3 regions of the Peribacillus sp. CSMR9 genome follow, and region 1 is predicted to be linked to each of the others. Evidence: riboswitches for the same ligand, from Rfam matches in the RefSeq annotation. Region 1 holds a riboswitch; each other region holds the start of a gene.
The links. Region 1 has a riboswitch for preQ1 ahead of queF (preQ(1) synthase). Riboswitches for the same ligand answer to the same signal wherever they lie in the genome.
Positions count from the first base shown of each region.

Region 2: it holds a riboswitch for preQ1, as region 1 does, so the genes downstream of both, queC (7-cyano-7-deazaguanine synthase QueC) here and queF (preQ(1) synthase) in region 1, are expected to answer to the same signal.
Region 3: it holds a riboswitch for preQ1, as region 1 does, so the genes downstream of both, N9I19_RS16520 (VUT family protein) here and queF (preQ(1) synthase) in region 1, are expected to answer to the same signal.

Region 1 covers NZ_JAOPHO010000006.1:5,382-15,888, reverse strand. Annotated here, with positions in the region: gene N9I19_RS05860 (ABC transporter ATP-binding protein) at 1-1,021, opposite strand, end outside; gene N9I19_RS05855 (nitroreductase family protein) at 1,462-2,028, shown strand; gene N9I19_RS05850 (sensor histidine kinase) at 2,145-3,122, opposite strand; gene N9I19_RS05845 (LytR/AlgR family response regulator transcription factor) at 3,135-3,833, opposite strand; gene N9I19_RS05840 (ATP-binding cassette domain-containing protein) at 3,996-4,748, shown strand; gene N9I19_RS05835 (ABC transporter permease) at 4,738-5,904, shown strand; gene N9I19_RS05830 (aspartate kinase) at 6,060-7,406, opposite strand; gene queF (preQ(1) synthase) at 7,610-8,110, opposite strand; PreQ1 riboswitch class I at 8,217-8,262, opposite strand; gene N9I19_RS05820 (DMT family transporter) at 8,391-9,248, shown strand; gene N9I19_RS05815 (BA3454 family stress response protein) at 9,775-9,909, shown strand; gene N9I19_RS05810 (YfmQ family protein) at 10,178-10,507, opposite strand, start outside.
Region 2 covers NZ_JAOPHO010000040.1:19,553-26,142, reverse strand. Annotated here, with positions in the region: gene pgsB (poly-gamma-glutamate synthase PgsB) at 1-803, opposite strand, end outside; gene N9I19_RS16575 (hypothetical protein) at 1,595-1,807, opposite strand; gene N9I19_RS16570 (methyl-accepting chemotaxis protein) at 2,299-3,978, opposite strand; PreQ1 riboswitch class I at 4,165-4,207, shown strand; gene queC (7-cyano-7-deazaguanine synthase QueC) at 4,263-4,928, shown strand; gene queD (6-carboxytetrahydropterin synthase QueD) at 4,928-5,398, shown strand; gene queE (7-carboxy-7-deazaguanine synthase QueE) at 5,391-6,119, shown strand; gene N9I19_RS16550 (DUF4260 domain-containing protein) at 6,182-6,529, opposite strand; gene N9I19_RS16545 (TetR/AcrR family transcriptional regulator) at 6,583-6,590, opposite strand, start outside.
Region 3 covers NZ_JAOPHO010000040.1:12,234-18,823, forward strand. Annotated here, with positions in the region: gene N9I19_RS16495 (DUF421 domain-containing protein) at 1-596, shown strand, start outside; gene N9I19_RS16500 (alpha/beta hydrolase) at 808-1,554, opposite strand; gene N9I19_RS16505 (PadR family transcriptional regulator) at 1,863-2,183, shown strand; gene N9I19_RS16510 (hypothetical protein) at 2,464-2,694, shown strand; gene N9I19_RS16515 (hypothetical protein) at 2,743-2,892, opposite strand; gene N9I19_RS16520 (VUT family protein) at 2,913-3,455, opposite strand; PreQ1 riboswitch class I at 3,507-3,549, opposite strand; gene N9I19_RS16525 (SRPBCC family protein) at 3,967-4,440, shown strand; gene N9I19_RS16530 (SRPBCC family protein) at 4,489-4,929, shown strand; gene N9I19_RS16535 (HD domain-containing protein) at 5,209-6,180, opposite strand; gene N9I19_RS16540 (hypothetical protein) at 6,222-6,506, opposite strand.

The sequences.
Region 1 (10,507 bases):
GGAAAGATACATCTAGAAACTTGATGCCTCCCCCTTTGACGGTATCACTCTTGCTTTCAATTTTGCCTTCATCAATATCTATCGGGGTTTCAAATATTTCCGTCACACGTTCCGCTGAAGCCTTTGCACGGGAAATGACCGTGATCAGCCATGAAAAAACGGAAAGTGATGCCGCAATCCTTGTGGCATAGTTGACAATCGCCACAACTTCCCCTTCCTGTATATCTCCCGTTGTAATAAATTCGCTTCCAAGCCAAAGAATGATCAGAATCGCCACATTCATGACCAGCATCAGAACAGGCATGGTCGTTTCAATTAAACGAAGGGAAGTCACAGTCTTTCTTTTCAACTCGTCATTCGCATCGTCAAACCGTCCGATTTCATGCTCCTTACGAAGAAAGGCCTTGATCAAGCGCATGCCTGTCAGGTTTTCCCTCATGACCCCATTGACATTATCGAGCTTTTTCTGTACGAGCTTAAACAGCTTAGCCGCTCGTTTCATAACCCATCCCAGGAAGAAAACAAGAACCGGAATCGAAATGACCAAAACAAGGGAGAGTTTCAAATCGACCGCAATCGCCATTATCGCCCCCCCGATTACTATCAAAGGCGCCCTTGCCATGATACGAAGGCCCATGAAAACCGTATTTTGAAGCTGGGTCACATCATTCGTCATCCTTGTAATCAACGATGAAGTCGGGATATTATTCAAATTCGCAAAAGAAAACGCCTGTATCTTACCAAAAAGGTTTTTTCTTACATCATGTCCAAAGCTCTGACTTACATGTGATGCTGTAAAGGAATTAACGATCCCGCCAAGAAATGAAAAAATGGAAAGTCCAACCATGACACTTCCCCATTTAATCACTACCGATAAATTTTTCTGTAAAATGCCATCATCAATTATTTTAGCAATAAATAGAGGTTGTAACAGTTCTACACCGAGCTCGACAATCATCAAGAATAAAGCAAGAATGATCAAGAGCCAGTATGGCTTAAGAAATGAGGCCAGTTTTTTCATCTATGACACCCTTCGATTCTTCATATGTAGATAGCATCTTTTCATCTCTCATTATACATTTTTATACAGATTATTTAAAAGATTTTAACTGATTTAAAGGATTGGTAAATAACTTGATTTTTTTTAATAAATACCCTTGACAAATAACAGGAAATAGGTGAAAATTCTAATTGATAATGATTTTCAATTTCATTATATATCTCTGAAATTTGATAAACAATTACGATAATCTCATATCGTACCTTTTTGATATTGTACATAGATACAATGTCGCCCCGGCTTCTCTGTGCCTAGTAAAAATTATATGCTCATTAGCGAATGCAGTTCACTGGAATATTGCCCCCTCTTTATTCAAGTATTCATTCACGTTGGAAGCATATTAGGCAGCCGGGGATTATTTTTTTAAAAAACTAACAAACTTACTTATATAAAGGAGCAGGATGATCATGAAACTTGAAGATATCATTAAAGAACGGCGCAGCATTAAACGATTTAAGGACATTCCTGTTCCTATTGATACCATCCGATCACTATTGGAAACTTCGACATGGGCACCGAACCATAAACTTACCCAACCATGGCGCTTTGTCGTGGTGCATGGTGATAGCCGATTAAAACTCGCAGAAGCAACCCGTGCTTTCATGGCAGGCAAAGAGAAGGACCCGGAAAAGAAAGAAGCAGCCGGACAGCGAGGATATAATAAGCTTATAGGTGTACCGATGTTTGTCGCGGTGATCATGGAAGAGAATCCGAATCCTATGACACGTGAAGAAGATTATGCGGCTACAAGTGCCTTGATCCAGAATTTCAGCCTGCTTGCCTGGGAACAAGGAATCGGGTTGATATGGGAAACATACGGCATGATACACAGCATCGAGTTTCGTGAAGCTTTAGACGTGAAACCCGGAGAGAAGATCGTCGGCAGCCTTCACGTCGGCTATCCCGATATGATCCCTGCCCCACGTCCAAGGAACGCGATCGATCAACTCCTGTTAATTATGGACTAACATAAAAGGAAAGCCTCCAATCTTCTATTTGGAGGCTTTCCTTTTATATTTAAGAGCAAAACAATAATCACGGGGGCAAATGTTCAATACCACTTATCATAATCATTTAAAGATGATTATTTAATAGCCGGCACCTTAATTTTCAAGTTGAATTCTTCACTTTTATAGGTGAAATCCAAATACCCTTGATGTTTTTTCACGATATCAGCGATGATTTTCGTACCCATCCCTTCATGCTGCCCCAATTTCGTGGTTTGACCGTATTTTTCAAACAGTCCGTCCAGAATGGGATTAGGTACTGGCAGACAACTGTTACTGCATGATAATAGGTACATACCGCTCCGTTTATAAAAATGGAGCGTGATTTGGGCTATCTCCCCTTTTTCCTCCTGCCATGTTGCAGCTGCTTCTATCGCATTTGCGAGGACATTCCCTATCAATGCCACAACGTCATGATCCTTTAAAGGTAAAGATGAGAGGGGAACGTCTAGTTGAAATACAATTTGGGCTTGAGTTTCCTTTGCCCTCCTGTACATTTTATGAAGTATCCCGGCAACTACCCCTTTTTCACCTTTAATCGATAGATTCGTTTCTTCAAACTCAGCTATCAATCCATTCATATATTCCTTCGCTGCTGCCCCCTCATCCTGTTCGATCATAAATTGGAGCGCTGATACGTGCTTGAGGAAATCATGGCGCTGACTGCGGACCACCCTGAAGGTTTCATTAATCTGCATCCGTTCTTCTTCCATTCGCTTCTGCTGATTTTTCAACCGGAGGAAACTTCTCCCCATATTGACCCTAACCATTTCTATCCCTATGAACATAAGGAATAGACCCAGATACGCAATTGAAGGTTCTATCAATGCATAAAGTATCGCAACAATCAGCTGGATGCCTGATAGAATAGCAGTCACATAGTTTCCCAATGAAATTTGCTTATAGAGGCGAGAATACTTTCGATAAAGGAAAAAAGCAAGAAAGCAGATGAATATCGCTGATATGTATATCGGGAAAGGCAAAGAAATTAATTTTGTTAATCCATAAACATTCCATGTCCCTAATAGGGCTGTAATGATCGGTAATGCATTCACGGTCTTCACACCTTAAAAGTATTGGGCTTGAAGGAAACCCACTCTTTCCTTCGTAATCATAGCCTGCTCCTCGATGCCCTCAAATCTCACGAGGTAAGAATTTTTTGCGTATAAAGAAAAGTTTTTGACAAAATGTATGTTGATGATGAATGATCGGTGAGAACGGATGAAGTCTCTTTCCCGCAACTCGCCTTCCAATTCATTCAATGTTTGATAGGTTTTAATCGGACCGCTTTTCGTATGTATTGTAGTGGAACGGCCAGAACGTTCGATGAAGATAATATCCTTTTTTTGCAGAATATGAATATCATTTTTTTGCTTTAAAAACAATCTTCCCGCCACTTCCGCAGTTTTTAATTTTTCCAGAAAACGATCGACGGATTTGACAAGTCTATCCTTCGAGTAAGGCTTCATGATATAGTCATGCACATTCAGCTCGAACGCATGCACCGCATAACCGCTGGTACCGGTCACGAAAATGACGGCAATGTTCAGTGCATGGGAATGTATGATGTCTGCCAATTCATAACCAGACAAATCGGGCATTTCAATATCCGCAATAAGTAAGTCGATCGTTTCCTGTTTAATCTGCTCATAAGCATATTCAGCGGAATCCGTAGAAAAGACAAGCTCGATACCTGGTATTTGACTCACAATCCCATTCAGCTTGTCTAAATCGATCCTCCTATCATCCACAAGTCCTACCTTCATTTTCAACTCTCCTCATTTGAAATTATCTTTATTTTACCATTCCAGTATGGAAAAATGACCTTTTCGCGACAATAAATGGCATTTTTACGACAAAACTGCAGATTCCCATCTTGTTTGTTTGTATGATTAAAACAACCAAAAGAGATTACAGGAGGTTACGAAATGATTGAGATTCATGAAATCACTAAAACATTCCAAGATAAAAAAATATTCATAACTGCACTTAAACATGTTTCCCTTGATGTGAGGAAGGGCCAAATCGTAGGATTGCTTGGAGAAAACGGGGCTGGAAAAACAACCTTGCTGCGATCCATTGCTACGCTCTTGACTCCAACTGATGGATATATCAAAGTTGCCGGATTCGATACAATCGATAATCCGAATGAAATCAAGAAAAGGATCGGTGTCTTGTTCGGTGGAGAAACCGGTCTATATGATCGCTTGACCACACGTGAAAACCTTGCATACTTCTCTACCCTTTACGGGCTGAGCAAGCACGAAACGAAAGTCAGGATAGAAGAACTTGCCGTCATGTTCGGGATGAAAGATTATCTTGACCGGAAAGTTGGAGGATTCTCTAAAGGCATGAGGCAAAAAGTCGCCATTTCACGAACATTGATTCATGATCCTGATATCATACTTTTCGACGAGCCGACGACTGGGCTCGATATCACATCATCCAATGTTTTCCGACAACTTGTCCTGGAACTGAAGCAACAGGGAAAAACGATCATTTTTTCAAGCCATATCATGGAGGAAGTAACATTGCTCTGTGACTCTGTAGCAATGATGCATAAAGGGGAACTGATTTATAAAGGGAAGCTGGAATCGCTTTATATAGAAGAGAACAGCCGTGATCTAAATTATATTTTCATGTCCAAACTTGTAAGGGGGAATCAATCGTATGTTTCTTGATATGTATCTAAAAGAAATGAAGGAAGCTCTGAGAGATCGGCGTACATTGATTTTGAGCGTCTTCCTTCCTATTCTATTATTGACAGGACTAACTCTATTTTACGAGAGCACGATAACGACGAATGAAAATGAAACATATACACTTGCAGTCGATCCATCATTCAGAAAAGATGCTAAAGGCTTACTTGGAGGCTTCAACCAAATTGAAGTCAACTCGTTTAACGATCCGATAAAAGCCGTTCAAGAAGGTGAAGCCGCCGCTGCGCTTCAAGTAAGCGAAGGGTTTATGGAAAAGATAGAAAAGGGAGAACAAGTCACTTTCAATCTCCTAGGTGACACATATAGCCAAGATAGCTCTTTCACCATTTCTCAGATTGAATCTGCTTTAACACTTTTTGAAAAGCAAGTAATCCAAGAACGACTGCAGAATATAAAGGCCGACTCCAAGCTGACCAGTCCGCTGCAAGTCAACATCAAGGAAATTGGTCTCGACACCGATAATGGCGCCTCACTCAGCATTCTATCCCTCTTTTTGCCGATGATCATCACGATGGCAATCAGCACCGGGGCCTATCCGCTAGCTTCTGACTTATTTGCGGGAGAAAAAGATCGTAAAACGATGGAAGCCCTTCTTATGACTCCGGTCAGCCGCGGGAAAATCCTTGTCGCAAAGTGGCTCACGATTTCATCAATCGGGGCGCTTGCCGGTATCATCTCCATCCTTGTGGTCACCTTGGAACTCATCTTTTTCACGGAAGAGCTAAGAAAAGGATTTAATTTCGGTAACGATCTATTGCTGATCCTGCCAATCGCTTTATCGATCACTGTGTTATTTTCGATGTTCTTGGGTGCATTGCAAATGTCCGCCAGTATCATTTCAAAAACTGTAAAGGAATCACAAAACTATTTATCACCCATAACAATGCTCGTCATTTTGCCGACATTATTCTTAGGAGGCACAGGTTTACATGAGTTAACAAACAAGCACTTCCTGCTGCCGATTTTAAACATCTTCGCACTCTTTAAAGAATTGATATATGGTGTGATCGATATTCAGAATATCTTCCTTACAGCCAGCTCCCTCATCATCTCGATCATCCTCCTCTTTGTTGTCTCAAGAATATTATTCTTAAAGGACAAATGGGTACTGAACTAAACATGACGCGCTGAACCCTCAGCGCGTCTTTTATTCACTCGAATTTAATTCCCTGAAAATCACTCGTTTCCCACAATCACTGAAAACACATTTTACCAGCTTGGAACATTCATAAAAAAACCTCCCTTTTCAAGGAGGTCCCTAAACGCTCTTACTCAAAAAAACTCGTGATATAAGGCCTGAATGGCCGTCTCTTCACTGTTCCCTTTCACACCGAACATCATGCTTACTTCCGAAGAGCCTTGGTTGATCATTTCAATGTTCACCTTTGCTTCGGCCAGCGCTTTTGACGCCCTTGCCGTTGTACCGACATTATGACGCATTCCTTCACCTACAATCATGATCAAAGCAAGATCATGCTCCACATTCACCTCATCGGCATGTAGCTCTTTCTTGATTCGTGAAATGATTTTCTTCTCGGTTTCACCCTCCATCTGGTCCTGCCTTAGAATAAGTGTCACATCATCGATGCCTGATGGAATATGCTCATACGAAACTCCGTAATCTTCAAGGATATGCAGCAGTTTCCGGCCAAAACCAACTTCCCGGTTCATCAAATATTTGCTAATGTAAATACTGCAAAATCCTTTATCACTTGCAATCCCAATAACCGGCCCATTCGTATTATCCCGTGAACTTACAATGCGGGTCCCTTGTGCAGCCGGATTGTTTGTATTTTGTATATGGACTGGTATTCCCGCACGGAATGCAGGAATCAGCGCCTCATCATGAAATACCGAGAAACCGGCATAAGAAAGCTCCCGCATTTCACGATAGGTCAATTCCCTGATTCCCTTCGGATTGGAAACCACATTTGGATTCACCGCATAAACGGCATCCACGTCCGTAAAGTTCTCATACAAATCGGCTTTGACCCCATTCGCAAGAATCGAACCCGTAATATCGGAACCGCTTCTTGAGAATGTTAAAACCTCACCATCTAACGTGTATCCGAAGAACCCTGGGAATACTACGATTCCTGGCTCATCACGTAGAGCATATAACCGATCATACGATTCTGGCATCACCTGGGTAAATCCATCTTCATCCGTTACGATCAAGCCAGCCTTCTTTGGATTTATATACTGAGCCTCTACACCACGGCTTTGAAAATAACCTGCAACCAGCTTAGCATTATTATCCTCGCCACTGGCCATTAAAGCATCCAAATAGCGCTTCGGGTTAGATTGGTCTCCATGCAACAGTGCTTTTAGATTTCCATGAATCCCAGTGATGACCTCCTCGGATATATCCAGCTCTTCAGCAATGCTCGCATAGCGGGATACCACATCTTCTATCAAATGCTCTCCGTTATCCCCGCGCAGCTGCTGTTCCGCAGCCTCAATCAATAGATCCGTCACCTTTATATCATTTGAATTGCGTTTCCCTGGAGCCGAAACGACTACAATCTTCCTCTCTGGATCAGCAACTACAATTTCGAATACCTTTTTCACCTGTTCACCTGACGCAAGTGAACTTCCGCCAAACTTTGCAACTTTCATCACGACATCCCCTATTTTTGAAAATATTCTGTCAAAATTAACTCTTCCTATTATTACGTTTTTTCACGAAACAATCAAGTGTTAATTCCGTTTCAGGAGGACATTTGTGTTTTTAAAGAATACAAAATAGTGAGTTTACTGAATGAGAATAGCAAAAAACCAAAAAAAGACAACGGCATAAGCCAGTTGTCTTTTTCTAATCTTTAGCGATTATCCACCGTTTCCGGGTATAAGTCATGATTCATCAAGCGGTAATCCGCCATTTCCTCATACTTCGTACCTGGTTTACCATAATTTGTGTAAGGATCGATAGAGATTCCGCCCCTAGGTGTAAACTTGCCCCAGACTTCAATATATTTGGGATCCATCAACTCGATTAAATCATTCATGATGATGTTCATGCAGTCTTCATGGAAATCACCATGATTACGGAAGCTGAATAAATAAAGTTTCAATGACTTGCTTTCCACCATCTTCACACTTGGAATATAGCTGATGTAAATGGTTGCAAAGTCCGGCTGGCCCGTTATTGGACATAAGCTAGTGAATTCCGGGCAATTGAATTTGACGAAATAATCCCGGTTCGGATGCTTGTTATCGAATGATTCCAGAATTTCAGGCGCATAGTCAAATGTATATTTTGTCCCTTGATTCCCAAGCAGTGTGATATCTTTTTTTAATTCTTCTTCTTTTCTTCCAGACATATAAAGTCCTCCTCATCCACGTTTGTCAGGGGAGATTCATAAAATGGGCCTCTATATAACAAAAACCATATCTCCTCAAAGATATGGTTGATTCGCAAAAAAAATCAAAGCCATAGTTTTTTTAAGAGGGTGAAGCTATGAACCTCTCCCGTTTATCGGGAAATATTTTAAAATTGTCATAGTAAATATAGAAAAAAATATCTAATCTGTCAATCTACTTTTTATTTTAGTTTGATTCCTACACGTATTCGGCTTAAAATGTAGAAGAAGTTTATCCTACATGAAGGAAGAGATTAAAGCAATGTGGATTTTTGCGGCTCTTATCACCAGTTTATGTTTCGGAATCAATAACAGCATTTTTAAATGGAGTAACGGAAAGGGTTACTCAAAGGTACATATCCAATTTTTCTTTTATTTTACCGCCTTCATCATGGCACTTTTATATAGCGGATTTGTAGATGGCTTGACTACTAACTGGCCATCCATCTTGCTTGGTGGAGCCATTGGTGTACTGAACGCTAACGGTAATATCCAGATGGCAAGTGCCTTTGAAAAAGGACCGGCAAGTTTGACATCACCACTGATCGCGGCAAATGCAATATTTCCCATCCTCTGTGCTGCATTAATTTTTCATGAGCATATTTCTTCACTGCAGTGGAGCGGAATTGTCTGCATGCTGCTCGCTACCCTTGTCATTCAGTATACACCTAATGCTAAGGGCAATCATCAATATTTACCTTGGATGATGCACACATTATTCGCGATTTTCTCATTTGGTGTGCTAGGTATCTTAATGACGACATCAACCCGTCTTCATTTAAACTCCCTTGATATCCTAGTATCAATGTATGGTGGCGGAACACTTTATCTCATTTCGGCATTAGCCATCAAGAATGAGAAGATTAAGTTAATGGAAGTGAAAATTGGATCACTCGTAGGATTATTAAGCATCATAGCCTATGGATGTTATTTCTTTGCATTAAATAGTGGAATCGCCAGCATCATCTTCCCTGTCGTCAGCCTGAACTGTCTAGTTGTCGTATTCGCTGGTTGTTATTTATTCAAAGAAAAACTTAAATCCTATCAAATTGCCGGCGTACTTGCAGCATTAATCGGAATTATCTTAACTAAAATATGAATAGTTAATTTTACAAAAACAACCTGGCTGTTATGCGCCCAAAAGCCAGGTCGTCTTTATATAGCCGCAAAAAAGGGTATGGTCTAACCCCAATACACAAGCCTTGTACACATAAAAATAGGCTCTTTTCGTAAAGATTGTTGTTTTTAAAACGAAACTATTTAAGGTTGATTGGAGCGGAAGTGCGAGACTCCTGCGGGAGCAGCGGGACAGGTGAGACCCCACAGGCGTTTACGCCGAGGAGGCTCACCGCCCGCCCCGCGGAAAGCGAGCATCTGGAGGGGAAATCAACCACAACTCACTACCTGGTAAATAGCAACAAAGTATGTGAAAACAGCCTAAAAATAAATAAGGAAATGGAGTCTGTCAAAAAAAAGTGTTGACATCCCCTTCAAAATATCAGATAATTTTGAATATTAAATCCCCACACTTGCTACTTCGCAATGTTTGAAAAGTCTTCCCCCACGGGTATAAAAGAAGTAGGTACAACCACCTCATTACTGAACCAAGAAAGGAAAGATGCATAATGGTAAAAGTTACAGTAACAGTTGATTTCCAAGGAAAATCTTATCAAACTAACGTCCTTACTAAACCAGGTACTAATCAAGAAGAAATTTTACAACAAGCCCTTAATCAAGTGGAAAAACAATGGAAAGCTTAAAAAAGCAGGCATCGCTTTAGATACCTGCTTTTTTTATTACCCTTTTAGACATAATCATCAAAATTACTTTTCGCATTTCAATCCAGATTTATTGTATTTCATTTATAGTATTCTAATGAATTTTTTCTATTCAAAGAACTCCTCGATAACGATTTTCCCCTAAATCCACTTTTAATAGCTTTCCCCACATAATACCAATTCGAATGCGTGTGAACATTCAACTCTCAATCTGAATCAGAAAAAAAGAGCGACTTTGTTTATGTTCCTTTTAAACTACATCCCTTATTAATGGCATTGAACGTTCTTGAAGGCTATTGGAGAGCAGACTATACGCAACTACTTTCTTCTTGTACTGTTTAACTACATCCACGTGGTCGTTGTAAATGTACAAAAATAACCTAACATCCTTCTTGCCTTTTTTAGTATCAATGACTAATGGAGCCCCACTGTTCTCTGGATGTAAAAATAATTGTTCGTTACCCGGAAATATATGATTCTTTTTCAAAAATTTAGCTTTGTTGAAATAATTAATAACTTGAATTTTTTCTTCACCTTCCAACCGTTTTCCGTCAAAGGTTACGATGGCATTCGCGTCACT
Region 2 (6,590 bases), on a different contig from region 1:
GCGTCGTTTGCAGCAAAGCCATTGACAAAGAAAGTTGGCTTGACTGGATCTCCAAATCTAGTGATCCGCATGGCCCCTGGATCTGGATGCGCATTTAACATGCCGCGAAAAGCTGTTTTTTCATCAATGCCTAAAGCTTCTGCAACAGCCAAAGCCAGTGATGCGTTATCCGGAAATACCATATAATCGAATTCGCGCAAGAAGTCTTCCGAGATTCTTGAATTATCTGCAACGATCACTTTTGAGTTGCGTTCTTTGGCAATTTTCTTGAAGAAGTCCAAATATTCACTTTCAATGGTAATCAAGTGACCATTATAAGGGATTGTAGCTGTAAAGGCTTCTGCAACCTCATCCATTGTCGGTCCCATGACATCCATATGGTCTTCTAATACATTCACGATGACCCCAATGTTTGCTTGGATCATTTTATTTTGGAAGATTAATTGATAGTCAGGCTGTACGGCCATACATTCACAAACAAGTGCTTCCGTTCCTAAATCTGCTACTTCTTTAACTACACGCCGTTGTTCTCCAATGTTCGGTCCCTCTGGGCGGCGTTTAATCGGTTTTTCTTTGTCGGTAAACCAGTAGATCATTCTAGCTGATGTTCCGGTTGTTTTACCTACTGTTTTGTACTTAGCTTCCTGGATCACACCTGTTATTAGACGTGTTACAGTCGATTTGCCTCGAATACCGTTTACATTCACACGTACCGGAATGGAATCGAGACGCTTCTGATGGCGTCTTTGTTCGAAGATGCCATAGCCAAGTAAAAAGATCGCACAAATAAATATTGGTGCCATTTTTTAACCTCTCTTTTTTTAAATATTTGATTTACTGAATACACACTACATGATTTTAAACTTAATAGGCAAGAGCCAATTATTCTATCGTAATATAACTGTTGTCAGCTTTTTGCAAAAAATGTATATAGGAGTGTAATAGTATCTAATGGAATAAAATGTTTTATGAGTCCAAAGATATGGAGAAAGTCGAGTAAAACCTTGATTTATTTACACTAAAATATGGAAAGTTTAATATATGGCCATTATGAATACAATTAAAATAGTTTTATAGGCATTTGAACCCGATTCTTAATGGCTGTATTTGTATAATAAATTGTTATTAAAAGTGAGGTTTATTACAATTTATTGATTGTTTATACCCATTAATTTGACCTAAACGTTACAATATTTACGTATTTGTCATTCAATGTAAGATAGTGCATCTATAGACATATGTAGTCGGACTTTTTTGAATATGGCCAAAGATGAGTAAAAGAACACATCTCTTTTTTTGTAAGTTTTGGGTTTTTTTCTAGAAAAATACCCGTGGGCCTATAATGTGACTTTTACCTAAAACATGAAATAAACTAAGGTTAATCCAATTTATTTAAAAAATACCTAGTTACTTCTATTAATATAGTGTTAATAGAAAAAAGAAAAATAAAAAAAGCTCAGAAGTATATCTGAGCTTTCGGCTTTTATATTTTAAAAGAATGATATGGGTAATGAATCTCCGTTTATCATGGAGAATGTGACGTTTGTAGGGTATAAACTACAACATAAGTAGCTTATTTTTTGAAGGAATCAGGTTAACTGGATTTTTTTCTGTCAGAAATTTCAATGTTGGGGCCTTTTTTACCGCCTTCAATCACATAAAGTCTAGGAGCTAATCTCCTCCTACCTTGATTTTCAGAATTCATCTTCATATAATTTTCGTATTCTTTGCGAAAGAATTTGTTGTTTTTCCGATCTAGTGCTTTTCTTTCGTTAAAATCTGCTATGAATTTGAAAAAACGTTTCATATGAATTCCTCCTTTTGGGGTTAAAAGGTCTTGGTTTAATAGTAACACATTATTGGTGAAATTTAACCTTTTTTTACAATTTTGGAGTGAAATTTATGCTTTTTGTGTGAAAAAAGTTGTGAATTGTTTGGTTTGCAAGAAAGCGTGCAATGAACCTTACTGAGTATAAGGGCCCGTGCATTGGGTTGAAATGAAATGCTGGATTAAGTGAGTTCTTGTACTGGTGATTTCCAGTAAGTGGGTATTGGAAGTGAGAAGTATTTCAGTAAGAATATTCCTAATAAATTCATTATACACTAAATATTCTGAAAACAAAAGAAAATATTCACTTCCAACCCTTTTGATAGATTTTTCTTTTCATGATTATTAACTTTTCATGATTATTAATGCGTATAGTCTTTTATACCCCAAATACACGAAAACAAAACAATCACCATGAAGGGGAGAAAAAGAAAATTTCCCGCGTTCAAGTGACGGGAAATTTTCTAGTATCATAATTGGAATTTCTTGACCTGTTCGGTTAGCAGTTCAGCGGAAGATGCGAGTTCACATGCATGATTCGTGACTTCATCCATCGAAGAGCTGGATTGTTGAGCGGAGGCAGAAACTTGTTCGATTCCTGCCGCGGACTCTTCAGTAACGGCTGCGATATCTTCGATGGCCTGATTGATTTCTTTACTATTTTTGGAGATATAGTTCAATTCAGCTGTAATATGCTGTATTTTCATTCCCATATTCCCGACAGAGTGATTGATTGTTTCAAAGGTTTGGCCGGTGAGCGTAATCTGTTTCGTGCCTTCATCCACCTGTGTATAACCATCTTCCAGGGAGTGGACGACCGTTTTTGAATCTGTTTGAATAGCGGTGACAATATCGGTGATATCCCCAACGGATTGTGTGACCCCTTCAGCGAGTTTCCGCACTTCAGCTGCAACGACGGCGAAGCCCTTGCCATGTTCACCAGCGCGTGCAGCTTCTATGGCTGCATTCAGCGCCAATAGGTTGGTTTGATTGGATATATCTTTGATGACCTGCACAAGCTGTGAGATTTCCTGTGATTGAGAATCGAGCCTTTTCACTTGCCCGACGGCATTTTTGACAATTCCGTCAATCATTTGCATTTGTTGGACCGAACTGCGCATTAAAGTGGTGCCCTCCTTGGTCAAGGATAGGATCTCGGTCGAACTTTGAGATACTTCCATTCCTTCAAGATGGGCCTGCTCGATCTTGCCGGTGAAATCATCCATCATGCGGACCATTTCAGCTGCCCGGTTGGCTTGTGAGTCCGAGCCTTCCGAAAGTTCGTACATGGTAGTCGCAATCTGTTTGCTGCCCTGTTGCACTTCATTTGCTGATTGAGTCAGATCCTCGCTTTGGTTGGAAACGGATTCGGATACAACCAGCATTTTTTCGATCGTATCACGAAGGTTTTTCTGCATTTGGTTGGCGGATACCGTTAATTCACCCATTTCATCATTTGACTTTTGCTCCAGGGGCTCATGATTCAGTTTTCCGTCAGCAACCATTTTCATCCTGTCCCTGACTTTAAAGAGGGGGGTGGTAATGAGGTTTGCAGTCACAAGTGCAAGCACAAGGCCGATAAGGACTGCCGCAATGGATATGATGATACTTGTAGACTTAACCGATTTCCCGCTTGCGATGACGGTTTCACCTGAAGCGACAATCGTTTTTTCGCGTTCGGAAGCTAGCTCTCTAAACCCATCCATCAATTCATTGCTTATTGGTGCAACTTCATCCTTTAGTATTTCTATAGCACGTTCTTCATTTCCTTGATCATATTGTGTAAATACGCGGTCTATAATAATCGTTCTCCAATCCACGCTTTTCTCAATCAATTCCTTCGTTTTTTCAGAATCACTTAAGGCTAAAAGATCCTCCTGAATGACTTTGCTTTCTTCGGTATATTTTAAGAACTTCTCTTTATTACTTTCGTCGCCAAATAGAATATAGCCTCTTGCGAGTGCGCTTCTTTGTGCAACATTATTGAGTAGTTGTTCTTCATCAATTAGAATCGGCAATTTTTGGCTAATAATATCTTTGGAATGTACAAGTGACTTATTGCTGCTATAAATATTAAATGCTCCTAAGATGATACACAAAGATATGATGAGTGAAAATGCTGCCAATATCTTTCCTTTAATACTTTTCAAATTAATGAACCCCTTTATCGGTATTTTATTCACTCTTTTTTTATCGGATAAATAATGGGTTATTTAAGCAGATGAGAAGATAACCAAGTTTTCCGTTAGGTGTGATTTTCCATAATCCAAACATCTTGATTTCTTCTCGTTTTCAAGTTACTATTGACTTGGAAAAATATAATATTCCGCGTTATGGCGGAAGAGGTTCTAGCTACCCTCTCAAAAAAACTAAGGAGAAACAGTGCTCTTTTCTTAGGGTGCTGTTTTTTTCCGTAAAAAGGAGTTTTATAGAAATGAAGAAGAAAGAAAAGGCAGTGGTTGTGTTTAGCGGAGGTCAGGACAGTACGACGTGCCTGTTCTGGGCGATGGAGAGATATGAGGAAGTGGAAGCGGTGACGTTTGATTATAATCAGCGGCACAGCTTGGAAATCGAATGCGCTCAAGAGATTGCCAAGGAATTGGGCGTGAACCATCATATCCTTGACATGTCACTGCTGAACCAACTGGCACCGAATGCTTTGACGAGAAGTGACATTGCAGTGGAGGACGGGGAAGACGGGGAATTGCCGTCGACGTTCGTACCAGGGCGGAATTTACTGTTCCTATCGTTTGCCGGAGTGTTGGCCAGTCAGATTGGCGCTAAACATATTGTAACCGGTGTCTGTGAAACGGATTTCAGCGGATATCCGGACTGCCGGGATGTATTCATTAAATCGTTGAATGTGACCTTGAACTTGTCGATGGACCAGTCATTCGTGATTGATACGCCGCTTATGTGGCTTAATAAAGAGGAAACATGGGAGCTTGCCGATCAGCTTGGCGCGTTCGACTTTGTCCGCGAAAAGACCCTGACTTGCTATAACGGAATCATATCAGACGGCTGTGGAGATTGTCCGGCATGTAAGTTGCGGAAAAAAGGATTGGATGACTATGTAAGCAGACGGAAGGTGCTTTCGTGATGTACGGTTTTACTATAGTAGATAAACTCCAAAAAATAGATCAAGATATTCAGCGCAGCCAATTGAAATATACAACTAAAAGGGTCATGGTCAGTAAGGAATTTACCTTTGACGCAGCACACCATCTACATGACTATGAAGGAAAATGCAAGAACTTGCATGGCCATACGTATAAGGTCATTTTCGGATTGAGCGGGTATACGGATTCACGCGGTTTGATGATAGATTTCGGGGACATCAAGGATATATGGAAAAATGAAATCGAAATCCACCTTGATCATCGTTATTTGAATGAAACCTTGCCGCTCATGAACACTACGGCTGAAAATATGGTTGTCTGGATTTATGAAAAAATGGCCGAAGCCCTTTCATTAAAGGAATATGAGGGTGCTAGGGTCGAATTCGTTCGACTATACGAAACGCCGACAAGCTATGCCGAAGCCAGACGGGAGTGGATGGAAAGTGAGTAAACTCCCGGTTATGGAAATCTTCGGACCGACCATCCAAGGTGAGGGAATGGTCATTGGCCAAAAAACCATGTTCGTTCGGACGGCTGGCTGCGATTATTCATGTGCCTGGTGTGATTCCGCATTTACTTGGGATGGCACCGGTAAGGAAGATACCGTCCAAATGACTGCCGAGGAAATATGGGATGAGCTGAAGCGGATTGGGGGTGCCGGTTTTTCCTTCGTGACGATATCAGGCGGAAACCCGGCACTGCTGAAAAACTTAAACAGCCTGGTAGCGATCCTACATGAAAATAAAATGAAAATAGGTGTCGAAACACAAGGGAGCAGATGGCAGGATTGGTTTCTCGATATTGATGAATTGACTATTTCTCCTAAGCCGCCGAGTTCAAAAATGAACACGGACTTTACGGTGCTCGACCAAATCATATCGAACATTGCCAATCGAAACCCTGAAAACCATGTCTCATTGAAGATAGTCGTCTTTAACGAAGAGGATTATCAATATGCTAAAAATGTACATGGCCGCTACCCCGATATTCCTTTTTATCTGCAGGTCGGCAATGACGACAGCAGTACGGCGGATGATCGTCAATTGATCAGCGGGCTTTTGAGGAAATACGAGGAGCTAATTGATAAAGTGATAGCCGATGATGAATTGAATGATGTGAAAGTGCTGCCACAGCTTCATACCTATATATGGGGCAACAAGCGAGGCGTGTAAAGATCAGAGACAGAAGGCGGTGTGATGCGTAATCACACTGCCTTTTACATATGGAAAGCTACCTATACCTTTTGAAGGTGAGTAGCTTTGAAGGATGATGTGTATTTAAGGCCATACCCAAATAACCGATCCATTCCAATATGTGCGGTCCAAATTGACCCGATCATCATAAGCGCATCAGACTTTAGAAAAATGGCTAGCAAAATCATGAAAATGGACAGGGTATAAGTGTGAAATAGGTTATAAACCTTTGCTCCAACTCGATCATCAATCAGATAGGCCAACATGGAAACATCAGGCGATAAAATAAATAAAAGGAAAATCCACCAGCTGAATTCATATAACGAATAGATGTAAATCATCGCTAAAAGGACCATGAGTCCTTCGATATGAAGGAATTTCTTTACCATTTTCCAACCTCCCAAAATTTAATTAACCATTGGTCAATAATTTTAGTGAAAAATCAAACAA
Region 3 (6,590 bases), on a different contig from region 1:
CCATTTCTCAGTTAAGATTAATTGATTTTATAATGGCATTAATTATTGGGAACATTCTTGCCCACCCTTTGTCTGATGCACATTCAGGTTTGAAGGGTTCAATGATAACGACCTGTGTATTAGTCATTTTATATATCATTAATGTGTTCACAAGTCTTAAGTGGGGCAAACTCCGAAGGTTCTTTGACCCCTCACCCTTTACCCTTATCGAAAATGGGCAAATCGTTTACAAAAGCTTAGCAAGGGCTCGAATCTCCATCGATTTTTTACTATCTGAATTAAGAAAAGAAAAAATTGTCGATATTGAAAAAGTATCACTCGCACTATGGGAACCTGATGGTACTATTTCATTGTTTTTAGATCCTCAATATAAAGCGCTAACTCCAGCAGATATGCATCTAGCAACTAAAGCCTTCACTTTACCTAAAACGATTATTAAAGAGGGGAAGATTGATTTTAAAGAATTAAATCAAGACGGTAAAGACGAAGTATGGCTGAAAAAAAGTCTCAAAATGACTTATAATGCGGACGTGAACGATATTTTATTAGCAACCATTGATAATAACGATAACATAAAGGTCTTTTTTTACAAATAGCTCCTTGAAGCCCTTAGTACTGCGAAAGAATATAAATACTTTTTTCTCGCTTAAAAATAAATCCCGGTGAAAATTGGAGTTATTTCTTTTTGCAGCCAAAATAAAATCCCCTCAAGAAGAAAGTGTAAAACCTACATATAAATGTCGGCTTTACACTTTCAAACTTAAAGGGGATCATATCACATTCATGACCTTCAAGAAAACTCTCTTATTACTCCGACCAATGCAGAGTATTTAAGAACTTGTACACATCCTCATAAACCTGCTCACGTTCTTTACCTAATGTGATTATATGGCCAGAGTTTTCATACCATATCAAGTGTTTATGCTGCGTATCGACTTCATTGAAAATCGCTGTAGCACTGTTCGTATAGTCGGGATCATCCAAACGCCCTTGTAAAACAAGAGTTGGTGATGTGATTAAATCTAAATCTTCACCCGTCTCATTTATTATATTCACCATATCATTCAGCGAAGTCATAGGGTCTTCTTCCAACAGCTTCACTTCGGCAGCAATTTGGTCTGCATCTTTGCCTTCAAACTTCTTATAGGCCTGTGCATAATTGAGCAAGCGTTTTTTTTGTCGATCGCTACTTTTCCCTTGTGTCGGTGCACACATTGCAACTACCCCTGTTACAGGAAGTTCAATTCCTACTTTTAATGAGAACAATCCTCCTAAAGAAATTCCTGCAACAGCAATTTCCTCGTAGCCTTCATCTTTAAGGAATTGATAACCTTCCACTACATCTTTCCACCATTCCTTTGGACTTGTTTTAGCAAGTTCCTCGGCTGATACGCCATGCCCACTATAAAGGGGTCCGTGGCAAGTATAGTCGCGATCATTCAGGTATTTCCCTAATTTCTTCATGTCTCCTGTACTTCCGGTAAACCCGTGAAGTAAAAGAACAGCTCTTTTTCCACCTCTGTATGTGAATGACTCAGGTGCTTTCACTTTCATCTATCTAGGACCTTCTTTCTGCTCTTGTTGATAAATAGAATCTAAATGATTTTTAAAAAAAAATCAATTAATACCCCTTGAGTGGGATTTCTTCTATCCTATTCCGTATTTTCATTCAAACAGTTAAATCATGTATTTATTATCCTTACCACACTCTTTACAACTCATCCGTTCCGAAGCACATTTTACTATGATTGATTTTATTTAGCAATCGTCATTTAACCATTTTTTTTAAGAAAAGTAAAATGCACCTTGTAATACGATGTACAAGGTATTACACTTTAAAAATGAAAAAGGAGGAGATTGTATTGGATAAAGAATTAATGAAGGGAAGCATTGACCTCCTTTTGCTTTCACTTCTTTCACAAAAAGAGCTGTATGGCTATGAAATGACGAAGATTCTTAAGCAAATGAGCGAGGGGCAATACGAAATCAGTGAAGGCACCCTCTACCCAGCCCTTAAACGGTTAGAAACCAAAAAATTCATAAAAGGCCATTGGAAAGAGTCTGAGTCAGGTCGCAGGAAATATTATCATGTCACAGAAACCGGGCAAACCGAACTTGAACGGAAACGGAAATGCTTCTTCTTCCTGGAAAAATTAGTTCAGAAAAGCGCAGAGCAATTCTGACCTAAAAAACAAGATAAAAAACTTCCTGCACCCATTATTAAAACGTCCAGGAAGATTTTTTTGCTATTTACTCGTGAATTTGGCTTATTTACTCGTGAGTTTCACACATTTACTCGTGAGTTTGGACTATTTACTCGTGAGTTTCGCACGTTTACTCGTGAATTCATGCTACACTCCTGGTTTCGCACATTTACTCGTGAATTCCGCACGTTTACTCGTGAATTCCGCACATTTACTTGTGAATTTTGCACATTTACTCGTGAATTCCGCACGTTTACTCATGAATTTATGCTACACTCTTGATTTCGCGCTGTTTATTCGTGGGTTCGGCTTATTTACTCGTGAGTTTCGCACATTTACTCGTGAGTTTCGCACATTTACTCGTGAGTTTTGCACGTTTACTCGTGAGTTTGGACTATTTACTCGTGAATTCCGCACGTTTACTCGTGAGTTTCGCACATTTACTCGTGAGTTTCGCCCGTTTACTCGTGAATTCATGCTACACTCTTGATTTCGCGCTGTTTACTCGTGGGTTACTCCAGTCACGCAAAAAAAGGACCTAATTTGGCCCTTTTTTGTCTATTCCTTTATGTTTCCGATAATTGGCGCAGGAGAGCTTCATACATTCCCCCTGGACATGCGGACCATATTTTTCGCGAAAGGCCTCGAGGCAATAGCATTTATCTTCTTCCTTTTTGGTTCCATCCATCGGTGCATCCCTCCTAGAATTCAACCGGAGACTACGCGCTTTTCCAGTCTTACGTTGATTCGTCCCAACAGTACGGCACCGATTGACTGAATGACTGTTTTAACGATGATTTGGCCGATAATCGCAGCGGGTACGGCTTCCCATGGCAATATATTGGCACCTAGTGGACTTAGGCCAATCACGACAAATATCACAGAATCGAAAAACCCTCCAACGATCCCGCTGTAAAACACCCTCCAACTCATCGGGAGCTTTAACCGGGTATAAATTTCCGTATCCGCTGTTTCTGCCACCACGAACGATAATGCGGAAGCAAATACAATCAATAACGTATCTCCTAATAAAAATGAAACACATGCAGATAAAATAAGTGCGGTAACTATACACATATAGGTTTTCGCACGGCCGAATTTATTCTGGACCAGATCTCGAAAGATGAAGGTTCCTCCGATGAGCAATGTACCCATCGGAATGATGAACATGCCCAAATGTAATGGATCAAAAGCTGCTGTAACCACATTCGCCGTGACGATGGATACTAAATAAAATAGAATTCTTAACATTTAATTCATTCTCCTTATACAGAAAAAACAGCACCCTAAGAAAGAGCACTGTTCCCCTTAGTTTTTTTGAGAGGGTAGCTAGAACCTCTTCCGCCGGAGCGGATTATCATTTCCTTATTTATCGTAGCTTGAAAACGGTTGGAAATCAAGAAGTTTCCATATGGCCTGATCCTAAATGTATTCAAGCTTATATCCTTTCAATAATCGCCTTCTTGATTTCGTTTTAGTCACTGGGAATGGTGCGAATCCACGGATTTCATTTGCAGACTCGATAAGCCAATATCCGCTTTGCCAAAGCTTAACACTTAGCAAATGTTCCTTTGATGCCAAAGGGTTTTTAAGACTTTTGCCGATTCCTGTCGCAGAAAACTGCTTGGCCGGCTGGATATAAAAAGCAGACAATCATTGATAGAGCTATGATATGATTTTGATATTGCAACCCTTATTGTTTTTATTTGGCACGGACTTGATAAGGAATGCTAGAAGATAAACGCGAGGAGGAAAAAGAATAATGAAAAAACCAACGTTTGTCTATCCTATTTATATCGCAACCACACCAGAGAAGCTTTGGGAAGCCCTAACGAGTGGCGAATTCACAAAAAAATATCACTTTGGATGTCAAATCAAGTCATCCTTTCAAGAAGGCGCAGCCGTTACATATTTGCTGGAAGATGGACGAATCACTGATCATGGAAATGTACTTAAGTGTGAGCCGCTGCAACTGCTCTCTTTTACATGGAACACGACAGGAGACGAAACACCCCGCGAGGATCCTACTCGGGTCACTTTTCAACTGCAGCCAATAGATGAATCTACTGTGAAGTTAACACTTACGCATGAAGAGCTATTGGAGACCGATTTCGTATATGGTGACAATACCTTTAAGGGCATAAATAATGGATGGCCAGCTATTCTATGTAACCTGAAGAGCTTGCTTGAAACTGGACGGACCTTGCCGCCAATATATGTAGATCGGGTTAATTAGGTGTTAGTGGGAACTTATTTAAACATATCGAAAGAGAGCTGATATAGTATGGATACTCAAATAACTACGAAATTTAAAATAGGCAAGCCAACTAATAAGGTGTTTGAAGCCATAGTAAACCCTGAAAAAATCGGGAATTTTTGGTTCTCATCGAGTTCTGAAAGATGGGAGCAAGGCAGGACGCTTACATTGAGATATAACGAATACGATGCTGAAGTGGTTATACATGTATTAGAAGTCGAGGAAAATAGGAAAATCGAGTATTCGTGGGGAGGCAACGCCCAAGAAACGGTCGTAACAATTATATTAAAAGAGCTGGATAATACAAGTTCAATTATTGAAGTAAACGAATCCGGTTTGAAGGAAGACGTCCCTGAAATAATAAAAAAAATGATAGGACAAAAAGAGGGGTGGGTATATACTTTAACCTGTTTAAAGGGTTATTTAGAAAGTGGTGTTACTAATTTGAGAGCGTCATTAATTTTTTAAGGTGCTGGTTCAGCGAAAAAGATCTCCAAAACCGGCAGTTGGGCATGCCGCCTGCCAGAACAATAACACTGACAATATTTAACTATGTTGTACCTGTTAAGCCTTTACGATTTAATGGTGTTCGAATATCGATAAAATGCCACCACTCGAATATCAAGTTAAAAGAAAGCGGCTTACAAGTGGTCGATAGTCTATATAAATTTACGGGTAATGTTTCCGAAAAAAACTCAAGGATGGATTCCGTGAGTTTTTCACTTTCTGTTTGGTTTGACGCGAAATTCAATAGGAAATCACCTTTAGATACATGCCCTTCGAAGCTTTTTCATAGGCTTCAATTCCCATGTTCTTCACTTTTTCGGATAAACTGGATGCTCTCACCACTTGGGTTCCTTGAATAATGGAAGGATCCATCAGGCGCACTTTATTTTTCCGATGTAAATCATAGTCCAATTGATCTTCTTTCACCTTCACGTTACAATGGATCCTTTTTAACAGATTTTGCACTTCATCGTCTTCAGTGGAGCTTAACAAGGATATGACTTCTTCATCTGTACCAAGTAAGTCATCAAGGCTGATCAGGTTTTTAGCCAAAGCCAATTTTAACGTCTTTGCCAAGATATCATAGCCATATATATTAAGTGGGTTCATGAAAAAATCAATAACTTCACTGTAATACGTTTTCACAAACCATTCCGCCGAATCAATATTATCCAGATACATTCTTCCATTTACTATGATTACATGATCAAGAAAGTCATGAACGGATTCAAGTGTGATATATCCATACTGATGCATATCCCGGAGAGTATAATCCACCCGATCGGCACATAACCCAGGTGCTGGCCGTTCAAGCATTTCCCATTTTGATTGAACAATATTTTTACAATCATATCCATATTTCTTCAATATAAATGGGATTTCAGATTCCATAATGACATGATCATATATCTTTACATGATAATCTTCATCCATACAATCCAGAACGAAATCTATAACATGTGAGAATGCAGTATGGGATACGTCATGCAGTAAGCCCGCGATTTGTTCCTCTAATGAACCGCCAAACGCCTTTATTAACAACATCACACCAATTGAATGGTCAAATCGTGTGACATCCCACTTCTCATTAACTAAATAACTTGCCCCACCCTGATGTATTCCCTTCAATCTTTGGACCGGTTTGCTTACTATCAGCTCTTCCAGAACTCCCTCTACAATGTGTTTCCCATAGATACTATCCGAAACTAGCAATAACTGCCTCCTCCCCCATTAGTCATTACAGTTAGGTGATTTCACTGATTTTCTTCTGTAAAAATTATTTCCCCCTTTTCACCTTGCTCATATTGCTTTTTTGCCAATTTTTCCAATTCCTTTTCATCATTCAAATCGATATCAGGTAGATTGCCCTCAGCCTCATCCCCAATGAGTATCACTTCATTTGTTATTACTCGATTTGCTGGATACACCATTATAATGTCTTCCATAGGTTTTGTTTTATTATTAAAAGGTTTATTGAATAAAAAACAGCCGGTAAATACTATGAATATTGTAGACAAAATAACTAATTTCCTTTTCATCTATTCATCCCTTCCAACGGGCTTGAGTTTCCTCCATTTTACCATAAAAGTATATTATTAGTTAATAGTGAATGCTATAATTTC